Regions from separate parts of the Bacillus sp. SORGH_AS_0510 genome, predicted to be linked through region 3. Evidence: riboswitches for the same ligand, from Rfam matches in the RefSeq annotation. Region 3 holds a riboswitch; each other region holds the start of a gene.

Region 1 (8,093 bases), 1.1 Mb from region 3:
CCAAAAATATCATAGTTGATTTTGTTATCTTTGGGATACCCTTTTGCAGCAAGACTAACTAACAAATCCGGTGCATCTTTTTTAGGAACTTCTATACTTGTACCTGTGTCAGAAAGTTTATACCCTGTATAGCCTTCCTTGTCCAATTCTGCTTTTATGTCTCCAACTTCCCTTTGAGATAATTGGCCAGTATATAACGGTACATATTGAGGTCTTGACGCAAAAAAAATAAAGGTAGAGAGGGCAACTATTAGAAATAAAAATGTCCCTACGATGAGTCCTTTTTGTTTTGAGCTCTTGGATTTCCACCAGCTTCCAAATTGCTCCCCTGTATGTTTAAGTTGATCTGTCCATGATCGTTTCATCTCTCACCCTGCCCAGCTTTCTATCATTCTATTAAAACTGCATCCGCATCATTTCTTGATATGCTTCTACTGCTTTATCTCGTACAGTAACGGTTAATTCTAGAGCTACCTTCGCCTTTTGTGATGCAATGGTTACATCATGTATGTTATTTATTTCCCCTGCCGCAGCTTTGACAGTAAGATCGGAAGCTTGCTTAACAGTTGTATCAACATTTTCCAAATACCCTTTTAGTACATTAGAAAAGGAGGTTGTAGTCGAATTTGATTCAACATTTTGAGTTGGATTTTGATTAATTTTGATTAATCCACTATTTATACCGGAAACGTTCATTTATGTATCCTCCTAACGTCCAATTTCTAACGCTTTTAACATTATCGATTTGCCAGTGTTAAATGAAGTAACATTCGCTTCGTATGCTCTAGACGCAGCAAGCATGTCTACCATTTCCTTTGACAGGTCAACATTTGGCATCATCACATATCCATCAGGATTTGCATCTGGATTTGCTGGGTCATAGACCGTTTTGAATGGGGTCTTGTCCTCAACGATTCCAGTAACCCTTACTCCTTGTAACTGTGATTGCGATTGTTTTTCCATTGCCCCTTGTAGTATTTGGTTAAAGGACTTCTCTCTAGGCTCCATGCTTACCATTTTTCGACGATATGGTTCCCATTTGCCATTGACATATGTACCTCGAGTGGTTTCCGCATTCGCAATATTGGAAGAAACTACATCCATTCGTAAACGCTGAGCTGTTAATGCTGAGGCACTTATATTTAACGAATCAAACATGTTCCTTAGCTCCTTCCTTTAATAGCAATGGACAATTGTTGAAATTCACTGTTAATTTGTTCGGTCAGTGTATAATACCAAAGGGAGTTTTTCCCCATATTTGTCATCTCTTCATCGATATCAACGTTATTTCCATTGTTCTGCATAACTGAATTTGTATTTTCCACAATGCTGGCTGAAGGTATAAATGATGATTTGCCAATTACTAAATGACGACTATTTGTACGATTTCCTTCAAAACTTGTTTGATTACTTAAATATTTTTTAAAGATATCCTCAAACACTACTTGTTTTGTTTTATATCCTGGAGTTTCAGCATTTGATATATTATTTGAAATCACCTGTTGGCGTAAACTGGAAGCATCTAATGCCTTTTGTAGGAGGTTAATATTTGTCAAAATGCCCCTCCTCCTTTCCACTCGTAAAATTTGATATTTTTTGATAAATATCAACAAAATTATCAACATTCAATCATCAATATACTATAAAAAAGGTCTATTAATCTACACTTTTTTACAAAGGAAATTTTTGTTATAGAACATTTTGAGATTGAATTAAACCTTTAATTGACTAAAAAATTTACTTACACCTGAAACCCAATGATGATTAAGGTTATTAGGGTCATTATCTGCACCAACAGGGGCATATTTACCTGCAATTTTTGAAATGGTTGTCAGCCCTTGTCCAAGATAGTTCTTACTTAAATTTCGGGCCATGTCCATGATACTTTCTTCAATAGAGGAGTATGACTTTAATCCATTTTTGCCCATCATACCAGCGATATTATTCTTAATATAAGCTGCTTTTGATGTTCCATTTCCTGTTTCATGCTGTGCAATTGCTACAAGTAATGCAGGGTCCACATTAAATCTCTGTCCAGCTTGAACAAATGCTTCCCCCATTCCTTTTAACTTACCGCCAAGCACTTCATCAACTTTATCAGCATTAATGGACTGAAATCGTAACGGTTCTCCTGAAAAAGAAGATAACGAATCCTCCCCTAATTTTGAACCCTCATTAGTAATGGTCATATTTTCTAAGAAGGAAGGCAATGAAGGTTGGATTGCCGTTGGTATTTCATTTTTCATTAATTCATTTAAGACCGATGTAAAAAGGTTTGCAAAGTCTGAACTATTTGTCCCTACCTGTGTAGTTAAATTTTCGTTTCTTGACATCGTACTTGTTAACATCGTTTTGGTAAACCAATCATCACCTATTTTCAATGGTAAGCTCCTTTCTTATGGGTTAGATCGCGCCGTCTAGCATTCTACTTACATCTACTAAACAATCCTCAGTAAGCATTGAAATGCAAGTTAATTGGCCATTTTCAATTTTTCCTTCAACTAAAACAATCGTATCTGTATCCTCTTCTTGCTTCATTGCAAGAATCTGCTTTCCCATATAAACAATATTTTTCACAATATAATAGGAACAATTGATTGGATATCCAAGTGTTATCTTAATCGGATGCTTAAACAATGGTTTCCTCTTTTTAAATTCCATTAAATCTAAAATCTTGTTGTTGACATGTTCGTCTGTCTTTATCTGTTGTAGGAACATTCTTTTTTTCCTCTCCTTAACCCCCATGTTAAAGGACATAAAAATAACCCCGCCTTTCAGAAGGGGGGTTAACAGACAAAATATCTTTCAGAGGGTATAGAAGTCCTATACCTATGTAGACATTTTATACCTAGGAAAAACACCCTATCTATTAGGCAACTGGCTGGCATAGTATATTCCCTTAGCCCCTTTAGCTTTGCGTCACTGATTTTCATCAGTTTTGCCTTGATCGAGATTCAATGTTTTCTTGTAACTAAATAATCTCTAATCAAATAATAGAATGTTTTAACAATATAGAATACCCGACTTTTTACCTAATTTTGTCGAATTAACTAGGTATTTAGTCCTAATTTATAGAATATAAAGGTGTTTCACCTAGTTTTTTGTCATATTTTGTTAAAAACTACAAATAATATTTACTTTTTTCGACATTTTCTATGACAAATTTACCTTTTTGAATCTAAAAAGATACCATTCGTTTGTTTAGTGTAGTTCCTATACTGTTGAGAGACGAGTTTTTGCTTCTTTTGTTGATTGATGAGAATTTTTGTTTCAGACAATTTTTTTTCAAGTAAAGGAGCGAATTCCTGATCTAGTTGAAATGTGTCTTTTAACAATTTTAACTCTGATGATGAATAAACATAACCATTTACACTATTTTTTAATTCATCCACTTTACACATAAGTGTATTTCGATCGTCTAAAAGTTTTTCAAATTCCTCATAATTTTCTTCTTTTAATAGGTGGCACATCTCTACTGTCACTTCATATATCTTCTTAAGCAATTCATTCATTTTTAATTCAGACCCTAGCTATTAGTTTTAACTTGTTTCATGGCAGTCGCCCAAGTTTCTGATAATTCCACGGCAAACTCTTCTACTTCAACAAGTATTTCCTCACTTTTCTTAAGGTTCGCTTCAATCAATCGTGATTTCATAAAGTCGTACATCGGTAGTAATTGTTCAGAAATACTATATTCTTTTTTTAAGGTTACCATTAATTCACTTAAAATATCTTGTGCTCTTAAATTATAAGTGTTACTTTGTTCTAGTCTTCTATCCTGCAAGGCAGCTTTTGATAGTCGTATAAATTTAACTAATCCTTCATATAACATAAATGTAAGGTCTTCTGGCTTTGACGTAGTGACAGCTTGTTTTTGATAGGCTTGGTAAGGATTATTTAAAACCATTATTAACTCTCCTTCTTTACATGCATTTCTTGTTTTTATGATTATCGGATAGTAAGAAAAAAAGTTAAGTCCATCAAAAAGATGTATTTTGAATCATTTTGATTTTTTTGGATAAGTTAATATATTCCTCCACTTTAGAAAATATATAAAAAAGATATTCCATTGTTAAAATGGAGTATCTTTCCTTCGTTTTTCCTTAGCTTCCAACTTGAAGGACAATGCCAAATCCATCAATAATATAGTTAAGTCTTTGATTATAGGATTTAAGATTCTGTATTTTAGCTGCATCCCCTAACTTATTAAATGCAGTAATCTCTCGTGCAAGCTTAGAAACTTCTAGCTGTAAATCGTCATTTCGTTTTTTCTCTAACCTTAGTTGTTGTTCTTTCTTAACCAGTTTTTCCCTAAGTGCTTCTTTTTCATGGTTGATGGTTGATTTCATCGTCTCCATTTGTTGAAGAGCTTCTTGGTTTTGAAGAGCCATATTGGTTAATTGGTATAAGCCTCTTAACATTTCATGTAAATTTAGACCGGGCAGTTGTTGGACATTGGTAATAAGACCGGATAGAATATCTAACAAATCACCGTCTTGTAATGATGGAGTGTTTTGAATTTGTGCTATCTGTGGCGTATCATCCAATTTTTCAATTGAAATTACTGGTACATTGCGCTCATTAATAGTTGTGAACTGAATGCCATTTTGATTGGCTTTTTGAACTTTTTCATGGGACTTAAGAGTTGAATAATATTTATAGTTTACAGATTGATAACCTCGATTCAACAAGTCTGCTGTTTCCTCTAGAATCTCTGTAATATTCAATGCACCCTCGTCTTGGCGGTCTCTAATATATTGAAACATAAATGAAATTTCATTTTTAGTCCATTTTCGGTTTGTCTTTTTTGAATCTAATGTATTTTGATTATTTTCATTCATATGGAACATCATCAAATTGCTAAAATAAAAGACTAGTGATCCATTACTTAATTTGTTTTTATTTTCCAACTCATGAATGAAAGACTCTTCTGATTGTCCTAATTCCTTGTTCGTTAATGACTCTTTAAGCTCAAATAATGCGGATTTCAAACTCATAAGAATACCTCCTACATGATTTTTAGAAAAGAACGATTGGTACAAAACATAAAACCTAAACTACAATCATACATCTATCAAAATCATTTGTCATCCCAAAAACACTATTGGTTTGTTCTCTTACTATATGTATTCGTTCTTATGAATTTTTTATGGGTGTCTTTTCATCAAAATAAATAATTGTTACAATTTACATCAATATGTTAATTATATAAAATTTGTAATTATCTGTAAACGTGTAGTTTGATAAATAACAGAGAAAATTTGAAAAATAAAAGAGAAAGCCTTCTCATTTTGAAACGAGAAGGCTTTTATGTAGATACTTAGCGCACTTTCAAACGAATCTGTCGCTGTTTTTCAAAACAATGTTGGATGATTTTCATTTGGTCTGGCCGTTTGATGGAAGTAAATTCAAGCGCAACATAATTTCTTTCAATTTCTCTCATCAAACTCACTCGAATAACTTTACCCTTAAACGGTACAGAATCGATTTCTTTACTACGTGCATCGGGCACAAATAATGTTCCTGCAATCTCTTCGTCTTGATAAAAGGAAGAATCTAGTTTGGAGGAGAATAGTACGCCTCCAGCACTAATATTGATAGTATGTAATTCATTTTCTTCTATCATTAAACGTAAATTGGAATTGACCCGAACATTTTCTCTTTGCTGGATTTTTATGATCTCATTTTCCTTTGGTTTTGCTAAGCGTAATAAGGGAATGGTATCTTTCGTTCTGCCAAGGATTTCTGTTGTAAATTGAAATTTACTTTCTCCAGTGAGATAGGAAATTTCTAATTTTATCCCTACTGATATCAAACCAATAATCTCACGATCTAGTGGAATACTGATAAGTATCTCGGATTGGCCAATCTCAGCAATATTGGACCTACAGGATAGTTCATAGTCCATAATATCAATCATTATGTTTTGGTTCACTTTTGGATACATAAAGTCCTCCTGGTGTCTATTTCTATAGAAAAAATTAACATTCTCTAATTATATCGGTAATTGGTAATAAAAGTTAAGAGGTAAATGATAAAATCACATAAAAAAAGCAGTCACAATAAATTGTGCTGCCTTAATGTAATTAACGTAAGAAATCTACTAATGAAGGCTGAATGATACGTGCACCAACTGATAAAGCCGCACGTTGAACATTCTCTTGAGTTTTCAGATTCGTGATAACTTCCGCCATGTCTACATCCTCTTCACCTGATAGTAGGCGTGTCGTAGACACCTCAAGTCCATCTATACGAGAAATACTTAACTCCATTCGGTTCATCCGTGCCCCCAATTCAGAACGATGTCTGAGAAGGTTGTCCATTTGACCATCTAGTTGTGCAATATGATCTGTTGAACCAGGTGTAGCAGAGCGGAAATCGGATTCAATATCCGAGAGTACTTTAAAAATACCACCTGCTCCATCGTTGTTGAAGATGTCGATACCCTTCACATTAATTTGAACCGTATTATTTTGGCCCACCACTAACTCTAGTTTTTCATTGTTAGCGTTAGTAAATTGTTTAGCTGAAGCATCATACGGTGGAGTTTTTACATCCGTGCCGGCAAAGATATATTTACCGCCAATCTGCGAATTTGAAATCTCTCCTAAATGCTCTTTTAACTGGCTAATTTCTTCAGCGATTGCATTACGATCTGTTTCACTATTGGTTCCATTTGAGCCTTGTAAAGTAAGCTCCCTCACCCGTTGAAGCACGGATGTGACCTCATCTAGCGCCTCATCCGTTGTTGTCATCCAAGAGAGTCCGTCATCAGCATTTCTTTTATACTGATCGATTTCGTTTAAAGATGAACGGTAAAACATACCTCGTACGGCGGTTACAGGGGTTATCTGATGGCTTGTTAATTTTCCTGCCAGAGGATACTTGTTCCTGTAATTGGTCCATCGTCTTGTTGGTTCTTTGTAAATTAAATAATAGGTTTTGATTCAACATATTTTGAGTGACACGTAAGCTCATGTTATCCCCCCTACAAGCCTACTCGGCCCATACCGTTGATGATTTTATCCAAACACTGGTCCACAACTGTTACCATTCGTGCTGAAGCGTTGTAAGCCTGTTGGAACTTAATCATATTTGCCATCTCTTCATCCAATGATACTCCAGATACGGACTGACGACGGTTTTCTACTTGATTAATAATCACTTCAGAATTACTTTGCATTCTTTGTGCTTCCTGCGAATCGATACCGAGCTGACCAATAATATTTCGGTAATAGTCATCGGCAGTCGCGTTTATTCCAGGAAACGTAAGAGCTGTAAATTTAATATTCGCAATATCCTGAGCATTTTTACCATTACCGGTTGATGACTGTCCGGCTGATTCCTCTTTAGCCGCAGCAATCAAACTAGGAGAGTTTAAAATAGCTGGGTTCACAGCTAGATCACCTGCACTTGTCCCAATAAAGAATGGTACTTTATTAGTTGAAGTTCCGCTAATATTCTCTAAGTTCATTCCTTGTTCATGAACAGAATTAACAGCATTGGCAAATGTCATCGCTAGATTATTTATTTTCTCTTGAATTGTAGGAATGGTAGATTTTACACCGCCGCCTACAATTCCATATGACTCGATTCTTCCCAATAATTCACCAGAATTTAAGGTTACTTGTGTATTTCCAATTTTGATATTGGCTGGATCAACGACGCCACCAGAAGTATCTACTGTTAAAGTACTCGCTGTTTTCCCAGAAACCATCAGTACTCCCCCAACAGAGATATCTACCACACCTGTCTTTTTATTAGGAGGTGAAACATTTACATCTACAAGTTTAGAAAGCTGATCGATCAATACATCTCGCTGATCGTAAAGATCATTTGGCTGATATCCGTTTGGAACGAGCCGAGCAATTTGATCATTCAGGCTTGCTATTTGTGATGCAAAGGAATTTACTGAATCCGTTTTTGCTTTTATGACCAATTGCAGATCATCCTGCATCTGATTTAATGATGCGGATATATGTCTAAGAGTTTCGGTTACTGCTACCCCTTTTTGGCTAACAACGGCACGGGCGGCAGCACTATCAGGATTTTTCGATAGCTCTTCCCAACCCTTCCAAAATTCATCCATTGTA
Region 2 (8,093 bases), 3.6 Mb from region 3:
TTGAACAAACAAAGGAAATGTTTCAATTTGTTGGGGAAAAAGTAATTGCGAGCAAGCCGCGTTTAACAGAAATTGACAGTGCTATTGGTGATGGTGATCATGGTATCGGGATGTCTGTTGGTTTTAAAAAAGCGATTGAAAATTTAAATCAAAAAGAGCTTCCTACCATTAACGAAGTGTTTAAAACAATTGGGATGTCGATGATTAGCTCCATGGGTGGAGCATCCGGCATTATCTTTGGAACCATGTTTGTTGGCGGCGTGAAAGGTCTTGAGGAACATAAGACCCTTAATTTACAAACATTGGCAACCATTTTTGAAAAAATCACTAGAAGCGATTAAAACACGCGGAAAAGCGGATTTGGGCGATAAAACTATGATTGATGCCTTCCAGCCGGCTGTTTTGTCCCTAAATAATTCTAATTATTCCGACTTATCAGAGGCATTGCAGGAGGCAGCGGCTCAGGCCAATGCCGGTGTTGAACGGACAAAGGAATTCATAGCGAAGTTCGGCCGCGCCAAAACGCTTGGAGAGCGCGCCATTGGTCATCAGGATGCTGGGGCTACGACAGTTGCAATTATTTTTGAAGCGATGGCAGAATGGGTTGTAGGAAATGTAGAATGAAAGATAAAGAGATTTGGATTGGAACCAACTGGAAGATGACAAAAACACTCGCAGGGGGTTTGGAGTACTGCAAAGAGTTGAAAGAATTAGCTAGTAGTTTGAACGGTTCAATCAAATTGTTTATTATCCCTCCCTATACTTCCTTATCTAGAATACGAGAAGAATTAAGCGGTCATGATATTTTGCTTGGTGCACAGAATATGCATTGGGAGGATAAGGGTGCCTACACTGGTGAAATCAGTCCTCTGATGTTAAAGGAGATAGGAATTGATCTTGTGGAGCTTGGTCATTCCGAAAGAAGACAATACTATAATGAGAATGATCACGATTTAAATAAAAAGATTAAAGCTGCTCTTAATCATGGGATGAGGCCACTGGTGTGTATTGGGGAGAATAAAGAGCAGAAGGATTTTGGGGTGTCGTACGAGGTGCTTGCTCAACAGTTGAAGGTTTCTTTGTTTGGTATCACTGTTGAACAACTATCCAATATATTGATTGCTTATGAACCGGTTTGGGCGATTGGTGAGGGTGGGACACCGGCTGATGCGGATTATGTAGCGGAAATTCATAATTATTTACGCTGTGTGTTAGTTGATCTGTATGGTGAGGATGCTGCGAAGGATGTTCCGCTTCTGTTTGGCGGGAGCGTTAATACCGATAATTTCAAGGGCTATCTCTCGTGTAAGAACGTGGACGGATTGTTTATTGGCCGAGCGGCGTGGAATATGGTTACTTTTGAAGAAATTTTACGACATATTGATTCTAATTTACCTATATATAGTTAGAGTAATCGACCCATCCCTTTTTTGGATGGGCCTTTTAGTTTGATAAATTTATGCAATTCTAGCAAGGTGAGAACCACCCTTTTGCTTGCTACGGCGCGGGGTAGTTTTCTTGTTTTCTAGAACGTTTTTCCGAAAGAAATATGCGCTCAATTCACGCATAACCCCCTTCAGAACTTCTCATAGAATTTCAAGAAATGTTTCCATGATTTTCACCGTCTCCCCTTAATTTTCCATAACCTTTAAACTATATCACCATAGAATGCCATAGGGACGGTTCTCATGGTTTTTTCCTACCCATCGGAACCGTCCCTTTTCTGCATTTTCACCTATTTTTCCTATATGCTAAACTAATTAATCCTTTAGTTAAAACGAGCATAACCCCAATACAAAAGACTTGGAGCTATAAGGTGCTTCACCTACGTAAACACACGATTTTTTCTGCTCACTTTATCTTCGTACATTTTTTTATCTGCCTGAGAAAATAATCCTTCCATTTGCTCTATTGAACTGAATGCATAGCTATATCCGATAGACATTTTAATCGTATATTCGAATGAATGAGCATTATACTTTTCTATATCTTTACGAATATCAGATATAAGTTGTTGAACTTGACTTTCTGTCTGATAAATCGTAATAATAACAAATTCATCCCCACCAATTCGTGAAACGGATATCTCTTCTGTGGAGTATTGATTGATAAGTGCTGCAACCCCTTTGATTAATTCATCTCCCGCCCTGTGGCCAAAATGGTCATTTACATATTTAAGACCATCTACATCACAAACGATTAAGGCAACAGGGACATTTATATAGGTATTAAGCTCTTCAAATTTCTTCTCAAAGTATTCCCGATTATAAATATCCGTTAGAGGATCGTGATATATTCGATATTCTAATGCCTGTTGTAGTTTTACCTTCTCATCAATATTCCTCATAATTCCTTGTATGACCACTAATTGCCCATTTTCATAGATAGGGCTCGCGTATTCCTCAAACCACCTATAATGTCCACTATTGTCTCTCCAACGCTGAATGAAGATTTCAGAATAATCCATATTGCCGCTTACTTTACGCATGAGCGTTTCATAATCATCAGGATGAACCCTTTCAAAAGGGGCGTAAAGATTTAATTCAGCTTCTTCAATTACCCCTTTGCCTAAAAAGGTTTCAATAGAAGGACTTATATAGGTAAACTTCATCTTCGGTACCTCATAGTAATAGACAACGTCCTTTGAACTTTCTACTAACTGGGAGATGGTTTGAAATTTTCTTTTCCACTTAAGCATTCCGTAAAGAATCCATACCAGAAGACCAACAAATACTACTAATAAAAGGATGACCGTTACCTTCATGTCGTTTTCTCCAATCTCCCTGATAAAAGCTTACTTATTTTTCTCAATAAAAATAGACCAACCCAACATAGATTAGTCCATTGATTTGGAAAATTCCTATTGGTAACTGGCTAACATTGTCTCGCGACTTTAGTCCCTATAGTTTTGCGTCTTCATCTTTCAATGAATTTGCCCTTCACACATATGTATATAATCAAACATGTATAATAATATATCTAAATTATAATTGTAAAATATAACCAGGTCAATATACCTAAAGGGTCGGTTCTACCAATTTTTTTAGTCATCACGAAAAAGAAAAAAACCACCAGAACCGTCCCCTTGGATTCCCTAAAATAAAAAAATTACAAACTAATCCTTTTTTTCTAAATTAAGTATTATAATCTAGTTAAAAAGCTCTATTATTTTAATAAGAATAGTGCATTTTTCACCAAAGGGAGAGATAGGAATGGCAAAAAAGGTATTGTATAAAAATATGGAAGCTTTAGAACCTATTAAAAAAATTCTTAACGAGGCTGGAGCAGCCGTACAGGACCGAACAAGGACAATTGAAACAAGTGACATCCCTGAGGTACTCGGTGCTGTTGCTGGGATTGGAGTAGGTGGAGCTGCAGGCTTAGGACTCTTATCCATCCTTGGCGTGTCTGGATTAAGTGCGGCAGGAATTACTTCAGGTTTAGCTGCAGCTGGTTCCATCGTAGGTGGCGGAATGGTTGCCGGAATCGGTGTACTAGCTGCACCAGCAGTGATTCTCGGTGTTGGCGGGTATGCCCTTCTTTCTGCTTCTAAAAAGAAAAAACTGGTACAAACAAAGGAAGCATTATTACAGGAAGCTATTAAAAAACACGATGCAATCATTAGAGAATTAAAAAACGACTTAAACCAAACACAGAAACGGGCCGAATATTTAAACTCCTTAAATATCCTTCTTTCAGGGGTTATTAAAGACCTAAAAGCGGATATTGCCGCATGAGTAAAGCAGGTCCATCCGATAAATACATAACAAGTAAAGCAGACCTAGAAAAGCTAAAAATTCTAAAGCACCAATCAGATAACTTAAAAGAAATGGGTAACCAACTAGATCACATCAAAAAAACGATGGATTCATCTATTCAAGAATCAGAAGACCTTTTACGCAGTTTGGGGATTAGCCTAGAAAACATGAACATGAACCAAAAAACAAGTGAGCGAAAACCTAGAAAACTGGCACTTCGGTCATGGGATGATCTATTGGCAGATGCTGAAACTTCATCTAATGATTCCGTTAGTTTTGCTGATATTCTAACCGCTGAAGAAATCCAAGGGGTTGAAAATCGCATTGAATTGTTAAGAGGGGATTTCAAATCCATCCATAGGCTAGATAAGATAGATTGGTCCATTTGCGGAGTTGCAGGTGTATTAGCTTCTATCATTGACATCTTTTTAGTCCAAATGCCTAAACATCCTGGCATGTTAGGGAGCAAGGGACACGATGGGGGACCATTATCCAATCTGATTAAAGAAAAGATACAAGGTGCCCTCACCCCTGCAGAAATACATGAACTTGAAAGAAGAAATTGGGTTCCCTATGATCCTTCTACCTCCAGAGGCTTAAATCAAACGGTTGAGGGGTTAGGCGCGAGAACGCACCGGTTTCAATCATTAGGCCATGACCCCTTACTTGGCTTCATTTTTGGAACACTTGATATATTAAAAGGCAGGTTTACTGCCATCGATAAGCACGGGAAACTGATTATACAAAATGTTGATATTGCTGGCAGAGATATTGCTGGCATGAATATCTTTGAAGCCCTTGCTAGGGTGTTTGGTCATATGAAATCGGATATTTCCACCTCTGCCGGCCTTCCAGCTCCACTCATGCCTTTATTACAATTCTTGCAGGTAGGGAGTATTGGACGAGGCAATTACACAATCGGAGAAGTTTCTCGGATGATGTATCGGCAGGGATATGACTTCTCTCACTTTTTGGCTATGTCTATTCCAACCTTGCTAATCGAGGTCATTGTTAGAGTCTCCTATTTTGCTAAAAGAATGATCGAGGGAAATGATATCAAAGATTCATTACCATTTGATACACCAGGAAACAAGAAACCAAAGCTCCAAACCATGTTATTCTCTGCTCATATGATTGCAACTGCAGCAAATGCAGGTAAGGTGGCTATCACAAAGAACCCGCTCTCCATCAGTTACCCTCAATGGATTGCTTTCTTTAAATATGGATTTCAACAATTAAAATGGGGCATGTATGAAAAGGAAAATCAGATGTTTGATTTTGTCCAAAAAGATATTAATAACGATTGGGACAATATTGATAAACTGCTAGATGAAACTTGGTCCATGTTTAATGGCGAGGATATAAAATTTACATAAGAGTTTTCAAAAGGCCCTTATTGAAAAAATCAATAAGAAAAAGCGGGGACAGTCCCCCGGCGCTTTAGCGCAACGGGGGACTGTCCCCTTTTTTTATCTCTTCTTATTCCGGCACCCACTCCGTATCAAACCCCTGATCATCCTTATACACCTTAAAATCACCCGAATTCACAAATAGCCTGAAATCGCCCGAGCCATCGTCTCGTGTACAGTAAAAAGCATAATAGGTTTGCCCGTTGGTATCTAAATCCCCATCATACGCAACAATGCTTGCCATCCCTTCAATCTTCTCATTGACAATCGCCATGGCCTGATTGAGAGCTGCATTCTTCGCATCTTCATCCGTCATGGTCTGCTCCGTCGAAACCGGTTCCGTCACAGCAGGCTGCTCTTCCTCCACCACCTCATCCACAGCGGGTGCCTCTACTTGAAGATTCGCTTTTATATCAAGCGCCGAAACAAAATCAGATACATACTGTTGGAAATTAGAATTCCGATCAAAATCCAAGATATCCGGGTGATCCCCGACCAATTCAGCCACCACCGCCAGCATCGCTAAACGAGTCGCAATCTCCTCTTCCCTCCAAGATCGATCATCCTTTTCCCCATCCTCATACTTCTCTCGATACCAGTTAATCTCATCAATAATGGTACAAATCTGCCCATGAAAATAGAGGTCCTTACCTGAATTAGGAATAACAGACCGAAATTCATTTAACTCATCTTCCAGTTTATCCATCGCCGTAATCGGATGCTGTTTCACTGTCGTAATCGAATTATATCGTTTCTCAAAGTTCTTATATAACTTAAGATAGCCCTTATGTGACACTTCCTTCTCCCCATGTCTAAGGCTATATATCAGGTTGTGACTGGAGATAATCTTCGGTTTTTCCTTGGCCAAATAGGGTTTGGTATCATAAGTTGGATCGATGTCATTCACCATCTCAATCACATCCTCCGGAAAGGCATCGTCCAGATCCTCATAGACACTCCATGTCCGCAAAGCTTCCATAATATCCGTATTGACCCTGACCATATCATCCTGCCTGGTACAACCCACTGCTAAGCTGAAAAGCAAACCAGTGATACTGCACCCCATTACAAACTTCCTCACCTGCTATTCCCCCCGTGTTGTCAACATTTCTCTCTCTAGTAAACTTACTTTAATGTAATCGAATCAAACGGAGCACTAGCAACCGCCCCCTCACTCCTCTTAACAAATAACGTGTGTTCGCCAACTGTATAATAGAGCGTGTAGGAAGAGTCTGTTTCACTCATTCCCTCTTCCTCCGGTTTCCCTAAAGCTTCAATCACATCATCATACGATAACTGAATAGGCAGCTGGAGTGTATACACCGGTGTATCTGGATAATCCGCGTAATCATAATCTACACCTAACCCACAATGGCAACTTTTATAGAGTAGCACACGTCCTCCTTCTGCATCCCCCATCCCATCAGGAGCACCCATAACATTCTCCAGCGCCGGCCCAATCGGTTCACCTATGGAAACGTCCACTCCTTTGATTTGCCCTTGACCAGCAAGGGTCAAAAAGTCAGATGCCAACACCTTTTTATTATTGGCTTTCCAATCCCCCTTACCAAAATCAACCGTCTGGCCATCATCCGTTCCCTGAGAAGAAGTCTCCCCCTCAGCCCCAGACCCATTCTCTAGAAAACTATAAATAGCTGCATTATGAAACTCGTAAGAATCATCCAAAAGATATTTCCACTTACCATCCTCTAAATGGAAAAACCACTCAAACTTGAACTCTTCCGGCTCATCCATTCCCTCATAGTTTTCCTTATAATAACTACCCTTCACTCGAATCAGTCCATCCACCATTTCCGGCGTAAGAACCTGATCCTCTTCATCTATATGTAAGTCATCCGTAATCTCTTTAATCGTATAGGAGACCATATTCCCTTCCGATTGGCTAAGCTCGTCACGGATATCATCCAGTGTTTCTCCCTGCTGTTTAAAAAAGCTAGAATAGATGCCGGAAATTGCCTCCGCGTCCTGATTCTTTAAGGCTTGTACATAGGTAAGAGCCGCCTCATAGGCATCCGGCTTCCACGTGACCCCGTCTTGATCATCCTTACCGTAGAACATCCATGCCCCTTTTTCCCAATGAAACCAAAGCTTCTCACCCGTCCAATTGACGCCTGACTCTTCATAAGGAGCATACTCCTCCCGTGTGTCCCCTTTGGAATCAAAGAACAATGACACGAGGTAAAATTTCTCCGTCTTATTCGTTTTCGAAGTTTCTCTAGGCAACCGGTCTCTCACACCTATAACACTGATCTTATAACCTTCGAGAGCAGAAGTGGCTGGCTCGATGTCCGTTGTAAAATCGTCCAGAGTAACACCCGCCTCTTTATAGACGTGAGATACCATCCCAAACGCCTTTTGATAGTCTTTTCTTTGGATAGCCTTCACATAGGAAACCGCCTGACTCGCTACCTCTTTTTCCGTTGAAGATAGATTCGGATTCATATCATCCCCGACTGCTTTCTGAGAGGAATGAGCACATGCGGTTAACGTCCATAATAGAATCACTGCCCCCAGCCATCTATGTAATCTCACAACCAAAATCCCCCTAAACTAGTAAAACTTTCTATCTCTATATTATTTCGGAAAAATTTACTAATTGTTTAGAAACTGCCGCCCTCAAAGAGGCAACCATCAACAGCTACAAAACGCATACTCATTTTTTCCTATTTCGACAAAAACTGCAGACATTCGACATAATTATTATGGTATAAAAAGTAATAAATAGTTATTTTGTCGGATTTAACATAGGGGGAATCATCAAAATGTTCATCATCATTTTAGTCATTATTGGTTTATGGTTAATTGGTTCCGCTAGTTCCGGTTCATCTAGTTCTAGTAGCAACCAAAGCAGCTATACTCACACCACATCATCAAATTCGAACTCAAATTTTATTCCGATCTATGG
Region 3 (8,093 bases):
CTAATAAACTGATGGCTCCGCCAGCAAGAGCACCAATTAACATCCCTCTCCAAAATTGATTCTTTTTTGTCATCTTAAACTCTCCTTAATCCTAGTTATTATCATTCATCTTTTTAAAAAAAATAATGTCATCAATTCCCTACGTTTATTTTGCTTTATCTCCGTTTCCTATGCAAGTCTGCGTTCTCTTTTATACCCATTCTTTTACGAGTTTAATCGTATGAACTTAAGAGAAGAATATATTGACAGATCATTTTTAACATGAAAAGATGGGTATATGAATTCGGAAAGGATGACCGAAATGAATCTATCAGAAAAATCAATTGAAAATGTAGAATATATGATTGAACAAATAAAGGAAAAATTAAAGGTGTTAAACCTCGGAGCGATTAAACCTTCGCATTTTGATGAAGAAATGTACGAGGAATTAAAAGAAATCTATGAAATGGTCCTTAAAAAGAACTCATTTAGCCCAAATGAAATGCAGGCACTAGTTGAAGAACTAGGGAGTTTACGTAAAAAATAAGACAAACAAAACCCGTTATTTTTGCGAAATAACGGGTTTCCTTTTATCTTTGCTCTGTTAAGATCATCGGGCCATCTTTTGTAATGGCGATAGTATGCTCATATTGTGCGGAAAGTTTACCATCAACAGTTCGTGCTGTCCAACCATTAGAGTCCATCTTTGTTTGATATTGACCGATATTTACCATTGGTTCAATCGTAAAGACCATTCCCTCTTTGATTCTTGCCCCTTTTCCCGGCAGTCCATAATGTGGAACATCCGGTTTCTCATGAATCACTGCACCTATTCCATGCCCAATAAAGTCTCTCACAACAGATAGGCCTTCACCTTCTACATAAGTTTGGATAGCATGACCAATGTCACCTATTCGGTTTCCTACAACAGCCTGCTCAATTCCTTTGTATAAGGCTTCCTTCGTCACTTTTAACAAATGATCTGCCTCATTAGAGATATTCCCAACAGCATATGACCATGCTGAATCTGCTAATGCCCCATTGTAATTGACTACCATATCAATGGTGACAATATCTCCTTCTTTTAAAGCTTGTTTTCTTGGAAATCCGTGACAAATTTCATCATTGATACTGGCACATGTCGCATATTCATAGCCTTTATATCCCTTTTGCTCTGGTGTTGCATTATGTTCAGTTAAGAACTGGTCGACAAACTGGTCTATTTCCCAAGTAGTCACGCCAGGTTTAATTAATTTTGCTATTTCCTTATGACAAGCCGCTAGGATTTCCCCCGCCTTTTTCATCGCATCAATTTCACGTTGTGATTTCAAGACAATCATTTGTTTACCTGCCTTTTTAATTTATTTTTATGTATGTTAATATAAGATTTTTACTCGTTAAACTTTATGGCAACACTACTAATATTAACGCTAAACCGTAATTTTTTCAAAAATAGCATTCGCTAGTCTAAAATTAATAATTTTCACTATTTTTTATATTCCTTCGTTCTTAATATGGTACTTTTTCATTCTTTTTGGTAGAATTAACTTATAAATATGTATAATAGGTGTGTGAATTTAATGATTGGTGATCGCGTAAAAAAATTTCGCCTAGAAAAGAAAATGTCTCTTTCCGAACTTGCAGAACAAGCTGGCGTCGCTAAGTCTTATTTAAGTTCTCTTGAAAGAAACCTGCAAAAAAACCCATCGATTCAATTTCTTGAGAAAATTGCTGCTGTATTAAATCTACCAGTCGAGCATTTGATACATGAGCAAATTAATAAAGATGAGTTAGATAGCGAATGGATGAACCTAGTGAAAGAAGCAATGGGTTCTGGTGTTTCTAAAGAACAATTTCGTGATTTCCTCGAGTTTAATAAGTGGAGAATAAATCAAAATAATACTAATGAATAGTAGTTATTATAAAGAAGAAAAGCATTCTACATTAGAAGATCTCTCTTGTAGAATGCTTTTTTAATTATACCAAGAGTTATCTCTGATCATCTTGGTAAAGGAATTCACGAACATCTGCTATAGATAATCCAAGTTCTCTTGCTTCCAGTATTAGTGCCATCCATTCCTGATCAATTACTTCCACGGTTCTCTCTGTAATTATCATTTTTCTCACCCCTAAAATACAAATTGTATTCCAGGTAACCCGGCCATCATAGCAAGCGTATTGCGTGCCTTAGATCCTCGGTTTTGCGTCCCTACTTTTCAACAGGTTTGCCTTTTTCTGTTAGTTCTAATACTTTAATATTACAGTTTTCCAGCTCCTACTATTTATTTAGGTATAATTACTTAATATCAAATGATATGTACATTATATCTAGTCCTTTTATAATAGGTTGTTGGATTTTGTCTTTAATTTATAATTTTCTAATTATTTTTTCACACAAATTATCCTATTTTTCTACAAAAAATCCCGATTTCTCCCAATTTAATTGAAATGCAAAAAAGGAAGGATTCCAAATCAAATCCCCCCTTGAATATGACTATGTTTAGTTTGCTTTTGTTGCTGCAATAAGTGCTCCTACTTTAGCATTATGTTTCACTAGTGCAATATTCGCTTCTAAACTCGACCCCTCTGTTAACTCTTTAACCCTGCTTAGAAGGAAAGGTGTGACCTCTTTGCCTTGAATGCCTTTACTATCGGCCTCCTTTAAGGCTACTTCGATTACATCGTTAATGACTGATTCGTCCATTGCAAAGGCTTCGGGAATTGGATTGGCAATAACAATCCCACCGTCTAACCCCAAATTCCATTTCGCCTTCATTAATGCCGCAGCTTCCTCTGGTGAATCCACACGGAAGTTTACATGATGTGGGCTTGTTCTTGTATAAAAAGCGGGTAGGATGTCTGTTTGATATCCAATAACCGGGACACCGTTTGTTTCTAAATATTCCAATGTCAAGCCTATATCTAGTATAGATTTAGCTCCAGCACAAACAACGGCTACATTGGTCTTGGCTAATTCCTGAAGGTCTGCAGAGACATCCATCGTCACTCCCGCACCGCGATGAACCCCGCCAATGCCGCCTGTTACAAACACTTGTATACCGCCCAGATGAGCACAAATCATCGTTGCTGCTACTGTTGTTGCCCCATGCTTTTTAGAAGCTATGAGATATGGAAGGTCGCGCCTGCTGGCCTTCATAATTTCTTTACTAGTCGCTAAAAACTCCAATTCTTCATCAGATAAACCGATTTTTATTTTCCCATTAATGACAGCGATGGTAGCTGGTACGGCTCCATTCTGCCGTATAATTTCTTCCACTTCCTTAGCAGTCTGTACATTTTGAGGGTACGGCATCCCATGAGAAATAATAGTCGATTCAAGTGCTACAATTGGTTTCCCCAATCTTTTCGCTTCAAGCACTTCTTCTGAAAAAGACAAGTATTCTTGGTTCATCGCTTGGTTACCCCTTTGCTGAAGTATTTCTGATATGTTTCAAGTAATGTTTTTTGGTTTAACTCCGGACTTACGGTTTCATTAGAGTTAATAGTGATCAATGAACAGGAAAGTCCAATCTTACAAGCATCCTCTGTGCTAAGTCCCTTTAAGTATCCGAATAATATTCCAGCAATGAGGGAATCACCCGCTCCGGTTACATCCACAATAGGCACAATCGGGGGCATTAGCGCACCCGCTTCTCCATTTTTTGTGTAAAAAATTAACCCCTTCTCACCACGAGTGATAACAACCTTTTCAGCACCTTTTTTCATAATGACCTCTGCAGCTTGGTAGAAATCACCCTCAGATTTAATTTCTAATTGCGATAAAGCCTCTGCCTCTTTATGGTTCGCGATCAACCAGGTTACACCTTCAAGAGATGAGGGCAGCTTTTCCGTCTTAGGAGCAGAGACAGTAGCAATACATAACGGTTTCATGAAGTTCTTACTGTCATTAATTACTTGGTTAATGACTTCTTTTGGGAAATTTGTATCTAATAAAATCATTTTTGCTTGTTCAATTTGTAATAGAATATGTTCAAAAATAGAATCGTTCACTTCATTATAAATAGCCATATCAGCTAAGGCGATTTCCATTTCACCCAATTGGTCAAGAACCGCAGTATATGTGCCCGTGGATTTTCCTTGTATGACTTGTGTGGGGCTTACATCTACAAAAGGCTTCGTATTATCTAACAGCCATTCCCCTTCAGGATCAGAGCCCACGTATGCAAACAGAGATGTCTTAAGTCCTATTCGTCCAGAGTTTTCTGCAATATTTCTTGCAACACCGCCCCGTGACATAGAACTTATAGCCGGGTTTGATGTTCCATATTTCAATTGATTTAGTGCTTGAATTTTCCGGTCTACATTTGCACCGCCAATACAGAGAATATCAAAATTGATTGCCTCTTGTTTGTTCATAGTAGCACCCACTCCTTAAGATCCTTTGTTTAGCAAGTCAGAATTTCAACTATTCCCTACTTATATAACTATTACGATATAAATTTAGAAAATCCTGTTAAAAATTTTGAAAATCTAAGCAAAAGGAATTATGATAATTAAATTTGTCTAAAATGTGACAGAAGACATATAATGTTAACAATATACAAATAATTTTAATATTCCAAAAATTAGGAGAGGTGCTATTTCTATGACGTGGATTCACGTGCTGAATTATTCGATTCCTATAGCGTTTATGGTGTTTGCTGGCTTTTTTCTAGATCGTTTGTGCAAACCGGCAAAACAAGAAGATGCCTCGACTGGGGAGTCTCCAAGTGGAGAAATAAAATAAAGCTGGTGAAAAGTGTATGAGGCCCACTTTCACCAGCTTTTTTTGATTTATTTAACCAAATACGAACCTATGTGACCGGTCTGTCTTTTCCCTACCTTCTTGTGATACGTCGGACCGCTCCTACGTGACAGATTTGCCTTTTTCACAATCCCTTCGGGCTCGTAGACACCTTCTACGTGACCAGTACCTCTCTATAGCACCTACCCTAGGCACGTAAAGATTTCATATGTTAGTATTTTATCTTCTTTTGCACCTTTTGCTCATAGTTTTTGAAAATGGCTGAATTGGTTTTTACGCCTCGTTTGGACATCAACTGATTGAAGCGGATAAGTTTTTCATTCAAATTCTTTTGGAGGTTTTCTTTCTCACCGGAGTCATCACATTTCTTAATTAAATTTTCAATTGTCATCATTTCTTGTCGCAGCTGACCTTCCTCTTGGGTGTATCCTGCATTTTTCAGCAATTTGTAGGCCATACGTAGCTCCTCGGGGATTCCTGACATATCCTCTAATTGGAGAGGCTTTCCTAACCCTGGAAGATTATCGAATTCTCCGTCTTTGTATGCCTTCTTTATGCGGTCTTCCGAGATAATATGAAACATATCCATTCTTTCGACCTCCTTATTTTTACCATAATCACTATATTCATTATATCAACCTGAACCTTATAGATAAAATTAGAAACCAGATCAATAAGTAAATTATTTTACTCAAATTCGGGAATGCTACTTGCGAAGATGAAAGGAGTGGTAACATTGGCACGTGGAGAACATTTTAACCATAAGAACAAGAATCATCCCGGTAATTTCCCAGAGGATACTTTAACGGAAAAAAAGGGAAAAGAAGCAGTTGGAGATGAAGAGTTCCTAGTGGTTCGCGAAGCATTTAAAAATAGAGTAGAAAATGAAGAAGAGTATCGCGGTGATACGGCTCGTTTATTATCCGATCAAACAGAGTAAAAGGCGTGAGTTTTTCACGCCTTTTCCATTGCCCATTAATGTTGTTCTTTTTCCACACTGAATTCTTTTATAAAATGAGAAATCTCTATTTCTTTTAGCCATGTTGCCGCTTTTTCTATATCCTTTGAGAAGACGCGGTCTTGGGTAATCGAGGCTACTTGCTCACGGCCTTTTTCATAAAATCTCTTCGTTTGAGCGGCCATTTTTTCTACCCCGCGAATTTCTACCGCTTGCATCGCACAAATGAGTTCCACAGCTAATACTCTTCTTACGTTTTGAATGATTTGATAAGCATGTCTAGAAGCAATGGTCCCCATGCTTACATGATCCTCTTGATTCGCTGAAGATGGAATAGAGTCCACACTTGCTGGATGTGCTAATGTTTTATTTTCTGATACAAGTGCTGCCGCCGCATATTGCATAATCATTGCACCTGATTGAAGACCAGGCTGTGGGCTTAAGAAAGCCGGTAAATCATTCAACTGCGGATTGACTAGACGCTCAATTCTTCGCTCCGAAATATTAGCCAATTCTGCAACGGCAATTTTCATAAAATCCATGGCAAAAGCAATAGGCTGTCCGTGGAAGTTTCCTCCTGAAATGACCTTTTCACCATCATCAAAAATTAATGGATTATCCGTTGCCGCATTCATTTCAATTTCTAATTTTTCTTTTACGTAATCCAAGGCCTGCCATGATGCGCCGTGGACTTGTGGAATACAACGTAAGGAGTAAGCGTCCTGTACTCTCAACTCTCCTTGCTGAGTCGTTAATAAACTATCACTTAAATAGCTACGGATCCTGCGCGCCGTATCAATTTGCTGTTTATAGCCCCTTGCCACATGCACTTCTTCCGCAAAGGCATCAATAATACCGTTAAGCCCTTCAATTGTCATGGAAGCAATCAATTCGGCTTCATATGCCAATTGCTCTGCTTCTAGATAACCCACTACACCCATGGCTGTCATTGCTTGTGTCCCATTAATTAGTGCCAAGCCTTCTTTTGCCTCTAATGTAACCGGAAGGATTCCCTCTTGTTGAAGAGCACTCATGGCCTCCATTCGGTTTCCTTTATAAAAAACTTCCCCTTCCCCAATTAATACTAAAGCAAGATGGGATAGTGGCGCCAAATCACCACTCGCCCCTAAAGATCCTTGCTGGGGAATAACAGGAATAATTTCAAGGTTAACAAGCTCCAGAAGTTTCTCAATAATGATGGGTCTAACTCCAGAAAAGCCTTTAAGAAGGGCATTTGCACGGAGAAGAACCATCGCTTTAGACACGATTTCAGGGAACGGTTCACCCACCCCGCATGCATGGGAACGGATTAAATTAAGCTGCAAATCCTGAACGTGTGATTTATCAATTAACACATCGCTAAATTTTCCAAATCCGGTGGTAATGCCATAGACTACTTTGGATTCTGAAACAATTCGATCAACCGCTTCTCTACTTTTCTTTACTGCTTCCATACTTTGCTCTGAAGCACGAACCTTTTGGCCGCGGTACAAAACTTCCTTCATTTGTTCTAACGTTAAACTTGCTCCTGTTAATGTAATCATCTTTCTCGCTCCTCTACCACTTTAGTATAATAAAGAAAGAGGTTGGATTCCTTTTCACTTTAGAATTGGAGTCCAGCCTCTTTTATAATTGGATTTAAATATGGAATTGTTTTTTGACGATGGTTCATGAAAATCATTCCATTCAAATTTATTATTGTATTAATAACTATTGTATGGGATGAAATGTTTATCTGTCAATTGAATTTTCTGAATTTTAGTACAATATCACTTTAGCAGAATAGTGAATGAAAGGATACCTGGTTATTATTAAGTGCAAAAAAGCGCTGATCCTTTTTACAGGATAGCGCCTTATTATATATGGGTTAATCAAACTTCAAACCTTTTAATGCTTCTGCCAACGCATTATTAATTGGTTCTTCCTCTTTTTGCTGGTTTTTCAAATATTTTTGTACCGTACGTTTATCAACTTTACCACCAGATTCTTTTTTGCGGCGTGCTTCGAAAGCAGAAAGTTTTTCACGATATCCACATTTACATGCAAAGATTTGGCCCTCACCTTCGCCTCGTAGCTCTAGCTTTTTATGGCATTGTGGGCAGCGTGCATTGGTAACGCGTGACACATTTTTGCGATGTCCACATTCACGATCCTGACACACGAGCATTTTACCTTTTTTGCCGTTCACTTCAAGCATTGGTTTTCCGCAATCTGGACAATTCTTTGTGGAGATATTATCGTGCTTATATTTTTTATCACTAGCTTTTATTTCAGAAACAATTTCTTTTGTGTAGTTTTTCATTTCACTGATAAATACTTCTTTTTTCAACTTGCCTTGAGCGACTTTGTCAAGCTTCTGTTCCCACTCAGCTGTCAACGCAGGTGATTTAA

Evidence for each region. A riboswitch is a leader RNA that binds a small molecule or an ion and turns the genes downstream of it on or off. The one in region 3 is predicted to bind cyclic di-GMP.
Region 1: it holds a riboswitch for cyclic di-GMP, as region 3 does, so the genes downstream of both, QE429_RS15765 (hypothetical protein) here and QE429_RS21370 (anti-repressor SinI family protein) in region 3, are expected to answer to the same signal.
Region 2: it holds a riboswitch for cyclic di-GMP, as region 3 does, so the genes downstream of both, QE429_RS03245 (sensor domain-containing diguanylate cyclase) here and QE429_RS21370 (anti-repressor SinI family protein) in region 3, are expected to answer to the same signal.

Annotation. Positions count from the first base shown of each region.
Region 1 is NZ_JAUTAU010000001.1:3,063,635-3,071,727, forward strand. Features, by position in the region: gene fliF (flagellar basal-body MS-ring/collar protein FliF) at 1-365, opposite strand, end outside; gene fliE (flagellar hook-basal body complex protein FliE) at 397-696, opposite strand; gene flgC (flagellar basal body rod protein FlgC) at 709-1,158, opposite strand; gene flgB (flagellar basal body rod protein FlgB) at 1,164-1,556, opposite strand; gene QE429_RS15760 (glucosaminidase domain-containing protein) at 1,713-2,381, opposite strand; gene QE429_RS15765 (hypothetical protein) at 2,404-2,718, opposite strand; cyclic di-GMP riboswitch class I at 2,870-2,953, opposite strand; gene QE429_RS15770 (flagellar protein FliT) at 3,165-3,512, opposite strand; gene fliS (flagellar export chaperone FliS) at 3,527-3,907, opposite strand; gene QE429_RS15780 (hypothetical protein) at 4,104-4,997, opposite strand; gene QE429_RS15785 (flagellar brake protein) at 5,321-5,947, opposite strand; gene QE429_RS15790 (flagellin N-terminal helical domain-containing protein) at 6,087-6,824, opposite strand; gene QE429_RS15795 (flagellin N-terminal helical domain-containing protein) at 6,784-6,978, opposite strand; gene flgK (flagellar hook-associated protein FlgK) at 6,989-8,093, opposite strand, start outside.
Region 2 is NZ_JAUTAU010000001.1:618,652-626,744, reverse strand. Features, by position in the region: gene QE429_RS03260 (DAK2 domain-containing protein) at 1-341, shown strand, start outside; gene QE429_RS03255 (DAK2 domain-containing protein) at 316-624, shown strand; gene QE429_RS03250 (triose-phosphate isomerase) at 621-1,409, shown strand; gene QE429_RS03245 (sensor domain-containing diguanylate cyclase) at 1,826-2,764, opposite strand; cyclic di-GMP riboswitch class I at 2,863-2,947, opposite strand; gene QE429_RS03240 (hypothetical protein) at 3,213-3,737, shown strand; gene QE429_RS03235 (hypothetical protein) at 3,734-5,134, shown strand; gene QE429_RS03230 (hypothetical protein) at 5,238-6,248, opposite strand; gene QE429_RS03225 (hypothetical protein) at 6,293-7,720, opposite strand; gene QE429_RS03220 (J domain-containing protein) at 7,951-8,093, shown strand, end outside.
Region 3 is NZ_JAUTAU010000001.1:4,191,258-4,199,350, forward strand. Features, by position in the region: gene QE429_RS21350 (YtxH domain-containing protein) at 1-73, opposite strand, end outside; gene QE429_RS21355 (DUF1128 domain-containing protein) at 302-526, shown strand; gene map (type I methionyl aminopeptidase) at 570-1,319, opposite strand; gene QE429_RS21365 (helix-turn-helix domain-containing protein) at 1,560-1,892, shown strand; gene QE429_RS21370 (anti-repressor SinI family protein) at 1,969-2,097, opposite strand; cyclic di-GMP riboswitch class I at 2,128-2,219, opposite strand; gene QE429_RS21375 (pseudouridine-5'-phosphate glycosidase) at 2,480-3,391, opposite strand; gene QE429_RS21380 (carbohydrate kinase family protein) at 3,388-4,356, opposite strand; gene QE429_RS21385 (hypothetical protein) at 4,586-4,726, shown strand; gene QE429_RS21390 (DnaJ family domain-containing protein) at 4,956-5,333, opposite strand; gene QE429_RS21395 (hypothetical protein) at 5,472-5,684, shown strand; gene hutH (histidine ammonia-lyase) at 5,720-7,246, opposite strand; gene QE429_RS21405 (DNA topoisomerase III) at 7,570-8,093, opposite strand, start outside.